DNA from 2 places in the Nonomuraea sp. NPDC050404 genome. Region 2 is predicted to be linked to the other one. Evidence: predicted binding sites of a transcription regulator. Region 2 holds the regulator's gene; the other holds the start of a gene.
What was found. Region 2 encodes HrcA, which represses chaperone genes, less so after heat shock. Its sites were predicted from a motif close to TTGGCACTCTCNNNNNGAGAGTGCCAA; they were not measured.

Region 1 (7,188 bases), on a different contig from region 2:
TCGACCTCGCCGAACGCGAGCACCTCACCGACCTGCTGGCCCGGCCGACCCCGGCCAGGCGCGCGCCCACCGCCCCGCAGCGGGTCCGCCCCGGCCTGCACCTCATGCTCCAGACCCTGGAGCACGTGCCCGCCTTCATCCTCGGCCGGCGCACCGACGTGCTGGCCGCCAACCGGCTGGCGCGGGCGGTGCTGACCGACTTCGACGCGCTGCCCGTACCGCAGCGCAACCTGGCCCGCTACTACCTCCTGGACCCGGAGGCCCGCGAACGGGTCGGGGACTGGCCACGGATCGCCGCCGAGACCGTCGCCATGCTGCGCCTGGAGGCCGGCCGCCACCCGGACGACCGGCGGCTGGCCGACCTCGTGGGCGAGCTCACCCTGCGCTCGCCCGAGTTCACCACCTGGTGGAACGACCACCGCGTGCTACGCCGTACGCACGGCGCCAAGCACTACCGCCACCCCGTGGTCGGCGATCTCCACTTCGCCTACGAGTCGTTCCAGCCACCCGGCGACCCCGACCAGACCCTGTGCGTCTACAACGCCGAACCCGGCTCCCCCACCGCCACGGCCCTGCGCCTGCTGAGCAGCTGGACCGCCCCGGCCCACTCGGGCCAATGACGGCTCACAGGATGAATCTTGTCATCCTGTTCCCCTCCGGCGATCGGGACCTGGTGGAGCTCTCGGATGAACCCGTCCTGCTCGGCTTCCCAACGTGCGCGGGTGATGACGACGGTATTGACCTCACGCCCGAGCCGGGATCTCGCGCGTTCCGCCACATCGTGCAGGCCCGGAAAGCCGTACGGCCCGACACCCTCTCGGGTGCGGGCCGTACGGATGGTGTGAAGGAGCGGTCAGTGGCCGTGGCCGTGACCGTGACCTCCGGCGGCGGCCGGGGCCTCCTCCTCGGGCTTGTCCACCACGAGCGCCTCGGTGGTGAGCAGCATGCCCGCGATCGAAGCCGCGTTCTGCACGGCAGAGCGGGTGACCTTCACCGGGTCGTTGACGCCCTGGGCGATCAGGTCGCCGTACTCGCCGGTGGCGGCGTTGAGGCCGTGACCCGGCTCGAGCTCGGTGATCTTGTGCGTCACCACGTAGCCCTCAAGACCGGCGTTCTCGGCGATCCAGCGGGCCGGCTCCACCAGGGCGCGGCGCACGATGGCCACACCGGTGGCCTCGTCGCCCGTGAGGCCGAGGTCGTCGAGCTCCTTGGCGACGTGGATGAGCGCGGAGCCACCGCCGGAGACGATGCCCTCCTCGATCGCGGCGCGCGTCGCGGAGATCGCGTCCTCGAGGCGGTGCTTCTTCTCCTTCAGCTCCACCTCGGTGGCGGCGCCGACACGCAGCACGCACACACCGCCGGCGAGCTTGGCCAGGCGCTCCTGCAGCTTCTCGCGGTCCCAGTCGGAGTCGGACTGCTCGATGGCAATCTTGATCTCCTTGACGCGGTCCTCGATGGCCTGCTGGTCACCGGCGCCGTCGACGATGGTCGTGGCGTCCTTGGTGACGACGACGCGGCGGGCCGTGCCGAGCACCTCGACACCGACGTGCTCCAGCTTGAGGCCGACCTCCTCGCTGACGACCTGGCCACCGGTGAGGATGGCGATGTCCTGCAGCATGGCCTTGCGGCGGTCGCCGAAGCCCGGGGCCTTGACGGCCACGGAGGTGAAGGTGCCGCGGATCTTGTTGGTCACCAGGACGGCCAGGGCCTCGCCCTCGACGTCCTCGGCCACCACGAGCAGCGGCTTCTTCGTCTGGGCGATCTTCTCCAGCAGCGGCAGGAAGTCCGCGATGGAGGCGATCTTGCCCTGGGTGAGCAGGATGTAGGCGTCCTCGAGGACGGACTCCATCCGCTCGGGGTCGGTCACCATGTAGGCCGACAGGTAACCCTTGTCGAACTGCATGCCCTCGGTGAACTCGAGCTCCATGCCCATGGCGTTGGACTCTTCGACGGTGAGGACACCGTCCTTGCCCACCTTGTCGAACGCCTCGGCGATCAGGTCGCCGATCTTCGCGTCCTGGGCGGAGATCGTCGCGACGTCGGCGATCTCCTTCTTCTCGGAGACCTCGCGGGCGCTGGCGAGCAGCTTGTCGCTGATCACCTTGGCGGCCTTGTCGATGCCGCGCTTGAGCGACAGCGGCGAGGCGCCGGCGGCCACGTTGCGCAGACCTTCGCGGACCATGGCCTGGGCCAGGACGGTCGCGGTGGTGGTGCCGTCACCCGCGATGTCGTTGGTCTTGGTGGCAACTTCCTTGGCGAGCTGGGCGCCGAGGTTCTCGTAACGCTCTTCCAGCTCGATCTCACGAGCGATGGTGACACCATCGTTGGTGATCGTCGGCGCACCGAACTTCTTGTCGATGACGACGTTGCGGCCACGCGGGCCGAGGGTAACCTTCACGGCGTCCGCGAGGGCGTTCACACCGCGCTCGAGCGCGCGGCGGGCGTCCTCGTCGAACTCCAGGATCTTCGCCATACTGAAAGTCCTCTCCTAGCGTCGAAAACCCCGGCCGCCCTCAAGAGCGCCCGGGGCTCGACACACCGGCTTACTTCTCGATGATCGCGAGAACGTCGCGGGCGGAGAGCACGAGGTACTCCTCGCCGCCGTACTTGACCTCAGTGCCGCCGTACTTGCTGTAGAGGACGATGTCGCCCTCAGAGACGTCGAGCGGAATCCGCTTGTCGCCGTCCTCATCCCAGTTGCCGGGGCCCACCGCGAGGACCTTGCCCTCTTGCGGCTTCTCCTTGGCGGTGTCCGGGATGACCAGGCCGGAAGCGGTGGTCTGCTCGGCCTCAAGCGGCTGAACCACAATGCGGTCGCCGAGCGGCTTAACGGGAACCTTGGTGGCGGTCGTCACGATCGGACCTCCCCTTCAGATTTGAATGATCTAGAAGAGGCGACCAGCTGGGCCTGCCGTCGCGGGTGTCAGACCTGCCTCGTCGCACGTTGGCACTCTCAAGGGGAGAGTGCCAACAGGAAACATATGCAAGAGGGGCTTGACAGTCAACACGAACGCCTCCGCTGAGAGCGATCAGACACTCTTCGCACCGCGCCGACACCACCCAGTCTTCCACGTGCGCGTACATCTCCGGTCGGCACCGCGCCGCTCGAAAGTACGGCGCCGCACCGCCCGAAGGCCCGGCGCCGCGCCGCCCGAAGGCCCGGCGCCGCGCCGCCCGAAGGCCCGGCACCGCGCCGCCCGGACGTTCCCGCCGGTCGGGTGTGGCGCTAACGTCGGGTGACGTGGATCTCGACGCCTTCACCGAGTTGCTGACCCCGCGCGGCAGGCGCGCGCTCGCCGAGGCCGAGGAACTGACGGGCGCCGATCCGGTCGCCGCCGCCACCACCATGCGCGGTACGTACGACGCCGCGCTCACCTCCGCCGCGCTCACCCAGGCCGGGCTCAGGGCGCGGGCCAGGGCCAAGTTCGGCGAGGACGCCGGGTTGATGTACTTCACACCGCACGGCCTGGAACAGTCCACGAGGACGGAGGTGGCCGAACACCGCGCCCGCCGCGTGATCGACCTCCTCCAGGCCCCCGACCGACCCGGCGAGCCCAGGCAACGCGGCTTGCCCGCACCACACGACCGGCCCGCACCGCGCGTGGTGGACGCCTGTTGTGGCATCGGTGGTGACCTCATCGCGCTGGCCCGTGCGGGCTGCACCGTGGCCGCCGTGGACACCGACCCCCTGACCGTGGCCGTGGCCAGGGCCAACGCGGAGGCGCTCGGCCTCGCCGACCGGGTGAGCGTGGCCGTGGCGGACGCGGCGCAGGTCAGGCCCGAGGAGTACGACGTGTTGTTCGCCGACCCGGCCAGGCGGACCGGCCGGGGCAGGACGTTCGACCCCATGGCCTACTCCCCGCCCTGGCCCGTGGTGCTCGACCTGCTCGCGCGGGCCCGGCTGGCCTGTCTCAAGGTCGCCCCCGGCATCCCGTACGAGTTCATCCCCGAGGGTGCGCAGGCCGAGTGGATCTCGTACAGGGGCGAGGTCAAGGAGGCCACGCTGTGGACGGGCGGGGGCGGCGGCAGGCGGGCCACCCTGCTGCCCGGCGGGCACACGCTGACCGCCACCGGCGTCCAGGCCCCGGCCGGGCCTCCCGGCCGCTACCTCTACGAGCCGGACGGCGCCGCGATCCGCGCGCACCTCGTCGGGGAGGTGGCCGAGTTGGTCGGCGGCCGGCTGCCCGACCCGATGATCGCCTACATCGCGGCCGACGACGCGGTGGACACCCCATGGGCGTCCAGATACGAAGTGGAGGACATTTTTCCCTTTTCCCTGAAAAAACTCCGGGCAGCCCTCCGCGAGCGGCAAGTCGGCAATGTCACCATCAAAAAGCGCGGCTCCGCCATCGACATCGAACGCCTTCGTTCCGATTTGCGGCTGAAAGGCGCCAATACGGCCGTCATCGTCCTGACCAGGATCGCCGACAAACCCTCCGTTCTCATCTGCAAGCCCCTCTCACCTGGCTGAACCTCCGAATCCGGCCATCGGTGCGTTAACCACGATCTTTCAATTCAGCCCTCACGGACCATGATCGAAAGACTAAGGTGGGCGGCCGGGAGTTCTTCCTCCCATTGCGGTTAGCCGCGTTCTCCGTCTTGCACCCAATAAACCGGACCTATCCCACCGCTGCGCGGCAGACCGTCGGCGAGCGAAGGAGCTTTCGGTGGATCATTCCAACCACACAGCCGTTCTTCAGGCAGGCACTCAGGACGCCGTCCCCAAGAGGATGCGCGACCTGCTCGCGCGTGCCGCCCAGGACCACGTGTACGAGCAACGCACCCAGGGCGCCGTGCTCGACGAGATCCGCCAGCGGCTCGAAGGCATGGAGTGGCTGCTGCGCGAGGTGCGCGAGCGGGAGCTGGGCGGTCTCAGCGGCACGCTCGAATCGGTCAGCGGGCGGCTCGACGAGATCACCGCCAAGCCGCCGATGTGGGCCGAGGGCCTGGCGCAGCACGTGGAGGCCGTACGCGACCACGTGGACGCCGTCGGCGAGCGGGTGAACCACGTCGACACCCGGGTGGCCCCAGTCTCGGAGTTGCCGAGCCTGTGGGCCGACCTGGGCACCGTCGGCGAAAGCGTGGACGAGGCGCTCAACCGGCTGCAGACGGTGCTCGACAGCACCGACGGCATCAACAAGGGCATGTCCGACTTCGCGACCATGCTGGCCAGCCTCAACTCCAGCATGGAGGCCGCGGCCAGCCGCTTCACCCGGCTCGACAAGTCGATGGCGGAGCTGGCCGGACGTACAGACAGGGTCGAGGTCGTCGTCACCGACCTGTCGGAGAGCGTCACCGAGCGTCTGGCGGGCGCGTCCGAGCAGCTCTCCGCCAAGGTCGAGACCGCCGAACGGCGCTTCGCCACCAGGCTCGACGAGACCGAAGAGCACCTGTCCACGAAGCTCGACGAGACCGACCGGCGGCTCACCACCCGGCTCGGTGAGACCCACGGGCAGCTGACGACCCGCCTGGAGCAGAGCGACGAGCAGCTCACGCAGCGCCTGGACCAGACCGACGAACACCTGAACGCCCGCCTCGACCTGGCCGACGAGCAGCTCACGCAGCGCCTGAACCGGACCGACGAGCGGCTGAGCATCCGGCTCGACGAGACCGACCAGCGCCTGGCCACGGCGCTCCTGGAGGCCGACGAGCGGCTCGTCACCCGCCTCAAGGACGCCGACGAGCAGCTCACCGGCCGCCTGTCCGGCATCGAGCAGCGCCTGACCATCCGGCTCGACGAGGCCGACCAGCACCTGGCCGTACAGCTCGGCGAGAGCGAGCAGCGCCTGACGGCCCGGCTCACCGGCGTGGACGCCCGCCTCGACCGGGCCGAAGGCACGCTCTCGGGCCTGGACTCCAAGCTCACCGGGTTCGACGGGCGGCTGGAGTCCTCCGAGGAGTGCCTGTCCGACATCGACACCAGGCTCGACGGGCTCGACGGCAGGATGAGCGGCGTGGACAAGCGGCTCGTCTCCATGGACGGCCAGATCGGCGGGGTGGACAAGCGGCTGGGCACCCTCGACGGGCATCTCGGCCGGCACGACGACCGCTTCGACGCCCTCGACGTACGCATCGACGCGCGTTTCGCCTCGCTCGACGAGCGCATGGCCGCCGGCGACCAGCACGTCAACGAGATCGCCACCCGCAACGAGGGCCGCTTCAACAAGCTCGACAACCAGATGGACGCCATCGACGAGCGGCTGGTCGAGGCCGAAGAGCATATGAGCAGCCGCTTCGACACCGTCGACGGCCACTTCGGCGGCCTGGACACCCGCTTCCACGGCCTAGACACCCACCTGAACGGCCTGGCCGCCCGCGCCGAGCAGGCAGGCGAGCACCTGGAGTCGGTCGACGACCGCATCGAGGCCGTCAACGAGCGCGTGACCCAGCTTCCCGCCACCCTGGCCATCCCCGAGCTGATCCAGGCGCACACGGGCGAGCAGGCCGAGCGCCTGGCCGCCGCCACCGAAGCCCAGGCCGAACGGCTGGCCACCGCCTCGCAGGCGCAGGCCGACCGCCTGGCCGCCGCCACGGACGCGCTCACCGAGCTGGTCAGGTCCCGGCCCGACGGCGATGAGATGGCCGGTACGCTGTCCGGCATCGTCCAGCCGGCGACCGATGACCTGGCCACGCGCCTGAGCGCGCTGGAGGAGACCATGCTGGCCCTGGCCGAGGCCCTCCTGCGCCCGACCCGGGGCAAGGACTGACAAAGCGCCTCACGGCCGTGCACACCGCCTAAGAGCCGCCTCCGAGAGGGAAGCTCAGACGTGCACGGTCGTGATCGGTAGCGAGGAGTCGGCGGGGATGGCCAGCGTCGAGGGCGTGATGCCGGCCGCGACCAGGTCGGAGCCCAGCGCGGCGACCATGGCGCCGTTGTCGGTGCACAACCCCGGCCTGGGCACGCGCAGCCGTACGCCGGCCGCCTCGCACCGCTCCTGGGCCAGCGCCCGCAGCCGGGAGTTGGCCGCCACCCCACCGCCGATCAGCAGGTCGTGCACGTCGTACTTCCTGCACGCCTGCAGCGCCTTGCGGGTCAGCACGTCCACCACGGCCTCCTGGAAGGACGCGGCCACGTCGGGCACGTGGATGGACTCGCCCGACGCCTGACGGGCCTCCACCCAGCGCGCCACGGCCGTCTTGAGCCCGGAGAAGGAGAAGTCGAGGGTCCCGTCGTCGAGTTTGCCGCGC
Region 2 (7,188 bases):
GCGGCACCCGCTGGTGGAACGTCAAGCACCCGGCCGCCTACGCCCAGCGGCTGGCCGCCGGCGCCTCGCCCGCCCACGCGCGCGAGGTGCTCGAACAGGAGGACCGCGACGCCGAGCGGCTGATGCTGGAGCTGCGGCTGGACACCGGCTACCCGCTGGCCGAGGTGGCGCCGGGCGCGCGTACGGTCGTGGCCGCCGCCCTGGCCCGCGGGCTGCTGGAGCCCGAGCCGTTCAAGTCGGGCCGGATGGTGCTGACCCTCCAAGGGCGCCTGCTGGCAGACGCCCTGATCCGCGACCTGCTGGTCTAGACGCGTCTGGATGCGTCCAGGCGCGTCTAGGTGATCATGCGGATGGCGAACGGGTAGCGGTACGGCAGTCCTTTTTGTGCGGCCATGGCGGCCTGGATGTGGAAGATCAGGGACAGGACCCAAATGACCGGCAGCAGCAGGGCGCCGATGAAGATGATCATCAGGATGCCCGAGACGAGGTAGCCGATGAACATCGTGAGCTGGAAGTTCAGTGCCTCGGCCGACTGGTCCCTGACGTAGGGGGACTCGTCCTTCTTCATCAGGTAGATGATCAGCGGGCCGATCCAGGAGACCAGCAGGCCCAGCAGGTGCGACAGCATGGCCATCGTGGTGTCGTCGGAGCCGGGGCGGGGGCCGTACCTGCCCGGGATGTACGGCTCGCCGTGACCCTGCGCGTAACCGTAGCCGTGGCCGGGCGGCGGCTGGTGCTGCGGGTATCCCTGGCCGCCCGGCGGCGGGCCGTAGCTCCCCGGTTGACCGTAGGGCTGGCCGTAGCCGCCGGGCTGGCCGTAGCCGGAGGGCGGCTGCTGTCCGTAGTTCGGCGCGGAACCGGGCTGCTGGCCGTACGGGGTGGGCTGGCCGTAGCCAGGCTGAGAACCGTAACCAGGCCCGTAACCAGGCTGAGAGCCGTACCCGGGCTGAGAGCCGGGCTGCTGCCCGTAGCCGGGGTTCGGCGGCAGGTCGGCGGGGGAGACTCGGCGCGTGGCGTCGTCGTCGGGCGGCGGTGCGGGCGGGTCCTGGCTCATGGTGCCTCCGTAACGAAGTCGATCAGTTCCTCGACCCGGCCGAGCAGCTCAGGCTCCAGGTCGGTGTATGTCGAGACGGCACCGAGGATGCGCCGCCACGCCTGCGCGGGCTCCATGCGCCAGCCGAGCGCCGCGATGACGCCCTCCTTCCACGGCACCCCGCGCGGCACGTCCGGCCAGGCGGGAATGCGCAGCACGGACGGTTTGACCGCCTGCCAGATGTCGATGTACGGATGCCCCACCACGAGCACGTGCGGCGAGGTGATCTCGGCCGCGATCCTGCTCTCCTTGGAACCGGGCACCAGGTGGTCGACCAGCACGCCCAGCCGGCGGCCCGGCTCGGGGTCGAACTCGGCGACGATGGCCGGCAGGTCGTCCACACCTTCCAGGTATTCGACGACGACCCCCTCGACCCGAAGGTCGTGACCCCAGATCTTCTCCACCAGCGCGGCGTCGTGCACGCCCTCCACGTAGATCCGGCTCTGCCTGGCCACCTTGGCCCGCAGCCCCTCCACGGCGATCGAACCCGACGCGCTGCGCCTGGGCCCGGCGGGGGCCGCCGCGGGGCGTACCAGGGTCACGGGTTTGCCCTCCAGCAGGAAGGCGGCGGGTGCGAGCGGGAACAGGCGGCGCTTGCCGAACCGGTCCTCCAGCGTGACGGCCTCCTTGTCACAGGCCACCACCGCACCGCAGAAGCCGCTGTCGGCGTCCTCCACGACCAGCTCCAGTTCGGCGGGCACTTTCGGGATCTTGCCCTTGCCCGGCCGCCGCCAATTTCCCGCCAGAACATCGCCCTCGTACACACGGGGACCGTAGCAAATCACCCGCCGACCGCAAGGCGCCTTCGGGAGCGTTTGCGGAGCAGCAGGACGGTGACCGTGCCGCCGATCGCGACGAGCAGGCCCCCGGCGGGGACGAAGATCAGTGTGAACATGCCGCCGGCGGCCCTGCCCACGGCGGCCGACAGGTCGCCGCCCACGCCGTACCGTACGGTGGCCTGCCCCTGGTTGCTGCAGGTGAGCTGGTACTCACCCTTGGCCGGCGCGTTGATCACGAGGAACTGCTCCCACTCGGCGCCTCCCGCCGTGATCGTCTGGGCGTCCGTGGTCCTGGCGAGCCTGGCCTGGCCCGGGCCGCCGCTGATCGAGCAGTCATAGGTGACCGCAGTGTCACCGGTGATGAACACTCCGGGTCGGTCCGCCGGGTCGATCCGTACCGTGACGCTTTCGCCGGATGCGAACGTCCTCGTCGGGGCCACGCCCGTCATGCCCGCCATGCCGTCCACGAGGAAGTACACGCCGACCGCCACACACGCCAGGAACACGCCCCAGGGGGCCGCGAGCCACCACAGGCTGGGTTTTATGACATTTGTGGCGGCTGGAGGTGGGAATTGGGCTTGCTGGCCGTATTGTCCGTACTGAGGAGGCAAATCGAACTGCGTGGCCTCGCCGTGCCGCGGCGGTCGTTGCTGATGCGGCGGCGGCCACGGACCGGGCTGGGATCCTGATTGCGGACCGTAACCGGGCTGGGACTCCGGATGCGGGCCATACTGAGCGGGACGCGGCTGACCTTGGTGGGGACCCTGCCCAGGCGGCGGGCCGTACGGCGGGGGCTGGGAATCGTCGGTCATGTGGGCAAGTCTGAGGCCTGTCGCTTCCAAGAAGCTAGAAGCAGGATGGGACGCGGTGTTATCGCACCTTGTGGGCGAGAGCCGTACACTTGGCACTCGGGAACACAGAGTGCTAGACACCTCGTTTCTTCAAGAGGTGCGTTCCTGATAGAGACAGAGGCAGGAGGTGAGCACGTGCTCGACGATCGTAAACTGGCGGTGCTCCGCGCCATTGTCGAAGACTACGTGTCCACCAACGAACCGGTGGGCTCCAAGGCGCTCGCCGAGCGCCACAATCTGAAGGTCTCCCCGGCGACGGTCAGGAACGACATGGCCGCGCTGGAGGAGGAGGGCTACATCACCCAGCCGCACACCAGCGCGGGCCGCGTGCCGACGGACAAGGGCTACCGCCTGTTCGTCGACCGGCTCTCACAGGTCAAGCCGCTGTCGTCGGCCGAGCGCAGGGCGATCGAGACGTTCCTCGCCGGCGCGGTCGACCTCGACGACGTGGTCACCCGCACGGTCCGCCTGCTGGCGCAGCTGACCAGGCAGGTGGCGGTCGTGCAGTACCCGACGCTCACGCGTTCGACCGTCAGGCACGTCGAACTGGTCCCGCTGAACGACCGGCGGGTCATGCTCGTGCTCATCACCAACACCGGCCGCGTCGAACAACGCGTGGTCGAACTCCCGGAAGCGGTGGAGGACGCCCGCGTAGCCCACCTGCGCGCCGTGCTCAACGCCTGCCTCGACGGCTGCGGCCTGACCAGCGTGCCCGACCTGGTCGCCGACCTGCCCGAGCGGCTGGCTCCCGAAGACCGGCCCGCCGCGGTGACGATCCTGTCGGTGCTGCTCGAAACGCTGGTCGAGCGGCACGACGAGAAGATCGTGTTCGCCGGCGCGGCCAACCTCGCAGGCGCCGACTTCTCCGTCGGCCTGCGCGATGTGCTGGAGGCGCTGGAAGAGCAGGTCGTCCTCATGCGGCTGCTCGGCGAGACTTCCACAGACACCCCGTCCGCGCTCACCGTGCGCATCGGCTCGGAAAACCCCTACCTGCGTGGGACATCCGTCGTCGCGACCGGATACGGTTCTGGCGACAACCAACTGGCCCGGCTCGGAGTGCTGGGGCCGACCAGGATGGACTATCCCGTGACGATGGGCGCCGTGCGCGCGGTGGCACGCTACGTCAGCCAGATCCTGGCTGCATCATAAGAGGTCGATAAGTGGCAAACAGCGACTACTACGCCACCCTCGGGGTGCGCCGTGACGCAAGTCAGGACGAGATCAAGAAGGCCTACCGCCGCCTCGCCCGCGAGCTGCACCCCGACGTGAACCCCGATCCTGAGACCCAGGACCGGTTCAAAGAGATCACGCAGGCCTACGAGGTGCTGTCAGATCCGAGCAAGCGCCAGATGTACGACCTGGGTGGCGACCCCTTCGGCGGCGCCGGGGCAGGCGCGGGCGCGGGCGCCGGAGGCTTCGGGGCGGGCTTCCCGTTCAGCGACATCATGGACGCCTTCTTCGGCACGGCGGCCGGCACCCGCGGTCCGCGCTCGCGCGCCCGCAGGGGCCGCAACGCCACCATCCGGGTCGAGCTCGACCTGCGCGAGACGGCGTTCGGCACCACCCGCGAGCTGGTCGTCGACACGGCCGTGCTCTGCGAGGTCTGCCACGGCGCCGGCGCGGCGCCCGGCACCCATCCCGACAGCTGCGACATGTGCAACGGCCGCGGCGAGATCTCCCAGGTCACCCGCTCCTTCCTGGGCCAGGTCATGACCTCCAGGCCGTGCCCGCAGTGCGGCGGCTTCGGCACGATCATCCGCAACCCGTGCCAGGAGTGCTCCGGCGACGGCCGCGTACGCACCCGCCGTACCATCAAGGTCCGCATCCCCGCGGGCGTCGAGGACGGCACCCACATCCAGCTCGCCGGCGAGGGCGAGGTCGGCCCCGGCGGCGGCCCGCCCGGAGACCTCTTCCTGGAGATCGTCGAACGGCCCCACGAGATCTTCGAGCGCCGCGGCGACGACCTGCACTGCACCGTGCAGATCCCCATGACGGCCGCCGCGCTCGGCACCATCCTCGCCGTGGAGACCCTCGACGGCTCCGAGGAGATCGACGTCCGGCCCGGCACCCAGTCGGGCCAGGTCATCACCATGTACGGGCGCGGCGTGCAGCGGCTCAACGAGTCCGGCAGGGGTGACCTGCTCATCCACGTCAACGTCGAGACCCCCAACCGCCTCGACACCGCCCAGGAAGACCTGCTGAAGGAGCTGGCCAGGCTGCGCGGCGAGGAGCGGCCGCCCGGCAAGTTCGCCCCCGGGCAGCAGGGCTTCTTCTCCCGGCTGCGCGACGCCTTCAACGGCCGGTGACCGTACCCGTCTTCCTGGCTCGGCACCTCGACGGCGCCGAGCTCACGCTTGACGGCCCCGAAGGGCGGCACGCGGCCTCCGTGCGCCGCCTGCGGGCCGGCGAGCGGGTCGATCTCACCGACGGCGCAGGCACGGTGGCCGAATGCGTCGTACGCGAGACGCTGAAAGACGCGCTCAGGCTCGACGTGCTGCGCCGCTACCGGATCGAGGCCCCCCGGCCCCGGCTCGTCGTCGTCCAGGGGCTGCCCAAGGGCGACAGGGGCGAACTGGCCGTCGAGATGATGACCGAGGCCGGCGTGGACCTGATCGTCCCCTGGCAGGCCGCGCGCAGCATCACCCAGTGGAAGGGCGACAAGGTTGCCAAGGCGCTGGGCCGCTGGCGCTCCACAGCCCGTGAGGCCGGCAAGCAGGCCCGCCGCTTCCACCTGCCGGAAGTGGCCGACCTCGCCACCACGGCGCAGGTCGAACGGCTGCTGTCGGAGGCCGCGCTCGGGCTGGTGCTGCACGAGGAGGCCACCGAGCCGCTGTCCACCGTGACGCTGCCGGCCGACGGCGACATCGTGATGGTCGTGGGGCCCGAAGGAGGCGTCTCCGAACAGGAACTGGCCGCCTTCAACGCGGCCAAGGCGACGCCGGTGCTGCTGGGGCCGACCGTCCTGCGTACGTCCACGGCGGGCGTGGCCGCGGCGGCGGTCCTGCTCAGCCGTACGGGACGCTGGTGAACCCCTGAAGAAACCCCTGAGCCGGAACGGCCGCTAGGGCGTGGGCACGGGGACTTCGGACGCCGGGCCGGGCGCCTGCACGGGAGACTCCGTCACCTCGTCGGACGGCGGGCACTCCTCGGGAGGACAGGAGGACGGCGGCGCGCTCGTCTCCTCCATGGTCGGCGTCGGCGTGGGAGTGGGCGACCCCGACGGGCAGTCCGCCGGCGGCTCGGCCGTCTCGCTCAGCGAGGAGTCGCACTCGGTGGGGGACGGGCTCGGCGACGGGGAAGGCTTGCTGGTCGACTCGGCCTTCCTCGTCGCACGCGGCGACGACGGCTCGGGACTGTCGGGCAGCAGAACCGGCTGGGAGTGCAGCGGCTGCGGCTCCGGCTCCCTCGACGGCGGCTGGTGCGAGCGGGTCGTGGAGGAATTGGACGGCAGCTCACTGCTCTCGTTGCCCGCGGGCGCGACGGGAGCCTGATCGATCACCTGCGAACGCAGCTCAGGCACCGCCATCACGATCGCACCCGCCACCAGCACCGCGCTGACAGCCGCCGCGCCCGCTCGCCACCAGAACAGATTGCGCACACCCCGCCGCTCGATGCGGGCACGGATGATCTCCAGTCCTTCCGGCGAGGGCACGACCGCGTCCGCCTCCGTGCGGAGCGCACGGCGCAGCAGATCGCCGTACTCGTCGGGCGGCTGGGTCATGACATCGTCTCCAGGACCGATCGCAGCGCGGCCATGCCACGTGCCGTGTGGCTCTTGACCGCGCCCTTGCTGATGCCCATGGCGTGGGCGATCTCAGCTTCGGACAAGTCACCGTAGTAGCGTAGGACCAACGCCTCTCTCTGCCTGGTTGGCAGTGCACGTAGCGCCTCGATGACGGCGGAGCGCTCCAGCTCGCCGATCGCGCCGTTCTCGGCGCTCGGGGCATCAGGAAGTCCCTTGGGAGCGTACTTCTCGACGACCGCGCGGTGACGCAGCACGGACCGGGACCGGTTGACGACAGACTGACGCAGGTAGGCTAGCGCCTTGTCGGGGTCACGCAGCCTGCGCCAGGCACCATGGATGGCGACGAACGCATCCTGCACGACTTCCTCGGCTGTTGCAATGTCACGCACCAGCAGTACGGCGAGACGCACCAGCGACCGAAAGTGCGCACTGTAGAGCGCGGTAACGGCCATGTCGGCATCCCACCCGACCGGCACCGCCCCCATCGACCTGTCGGCCAGTAGGGTTTCGGTGGTCACATCAGTGGGACGCACGGCCTTACCAATGGGTTTACGCTCTTCCGGTTCTAGAGGGTTCCCCGGTTCCTTAGGGTGCATTACCCAGTCGTGTCCTCGCCAGGTGGCGCTCGCCCGACCCTGAATCGTCTTTTTACCTGAAGTCTCGCACACTCACCCTAACCGTGTTGATCTTACTCCGCACGACACAGGTGATTACCGATTC

Region 1: groES (co-chaperone GroES) is a predicted target of HrcA. The motif match lies at 2,945-2,971, and genes of this name have one in related genera.

What each region holds. Positions count from the first base shown of each region.
Region 1 is NZ_JBFAKB010000043.1:31,300-38,487, forward strand. Features, by position in the region: gene AB0I81_RS58685 (helix-turn-helix transcriptional regulator) at 1-620, shown strand, start outside; gene groL (chaperonin GroEL) at 854-2,473, opposite strand; gene groES (co-chaperone GroES) at 2,544-2,858, opposite strand; gene AB0I81_RS58700 (methyltransferase domain-containing protein) at 3,242-4,471, shown strand; gene AB0I81_RS58705 (hypothetical protein) at 4,668-6,707, shown strand; gene tsaD (tRNA (adenosine(37)-N6)-threonylcarbamoyltransferase complex transferase subunit TsaD) at 6,762-7,188, opposite strand, start outside.
Region 2 is NZ_JBFAKB010000024.1:24,894-32,081, reverse strand. Features, by position in the region: gene hemW (radical SAM family heme chaperone HemW) at 1-308, shown strand, start outside; gene AB0I81_RS46520 (DUF4870 domain-containing protein) at 335-1,054, opposite strand; gene AB0I81_RS46515 (DUF3097 domain-containing protein) at 1,051-1,857, opposite strand; gene AB0I81_RS46510 (hypothetical protein) at 1,875-2,363, opposite strand; gene hrcA (heat-inducible transcriptional repressor HrcA) at 2,859-3,872, shown strand; gene dnaJ (molecular chaperone DnaJ) at 3,884-5,029, shown strand; gene AB0I81_RS46495 (16S rRNA (uracil(1498)-N(3))-methyltransferase) at 5,026-5,751, shown strand; gene AB0I81_RS46490 (hypothetical protein) at 5,785-6,444, opposite strand; gene AB0I81_RS46485 (SigE family RNA polymerase sigma factor) at 6,441-6,953, opposite strand.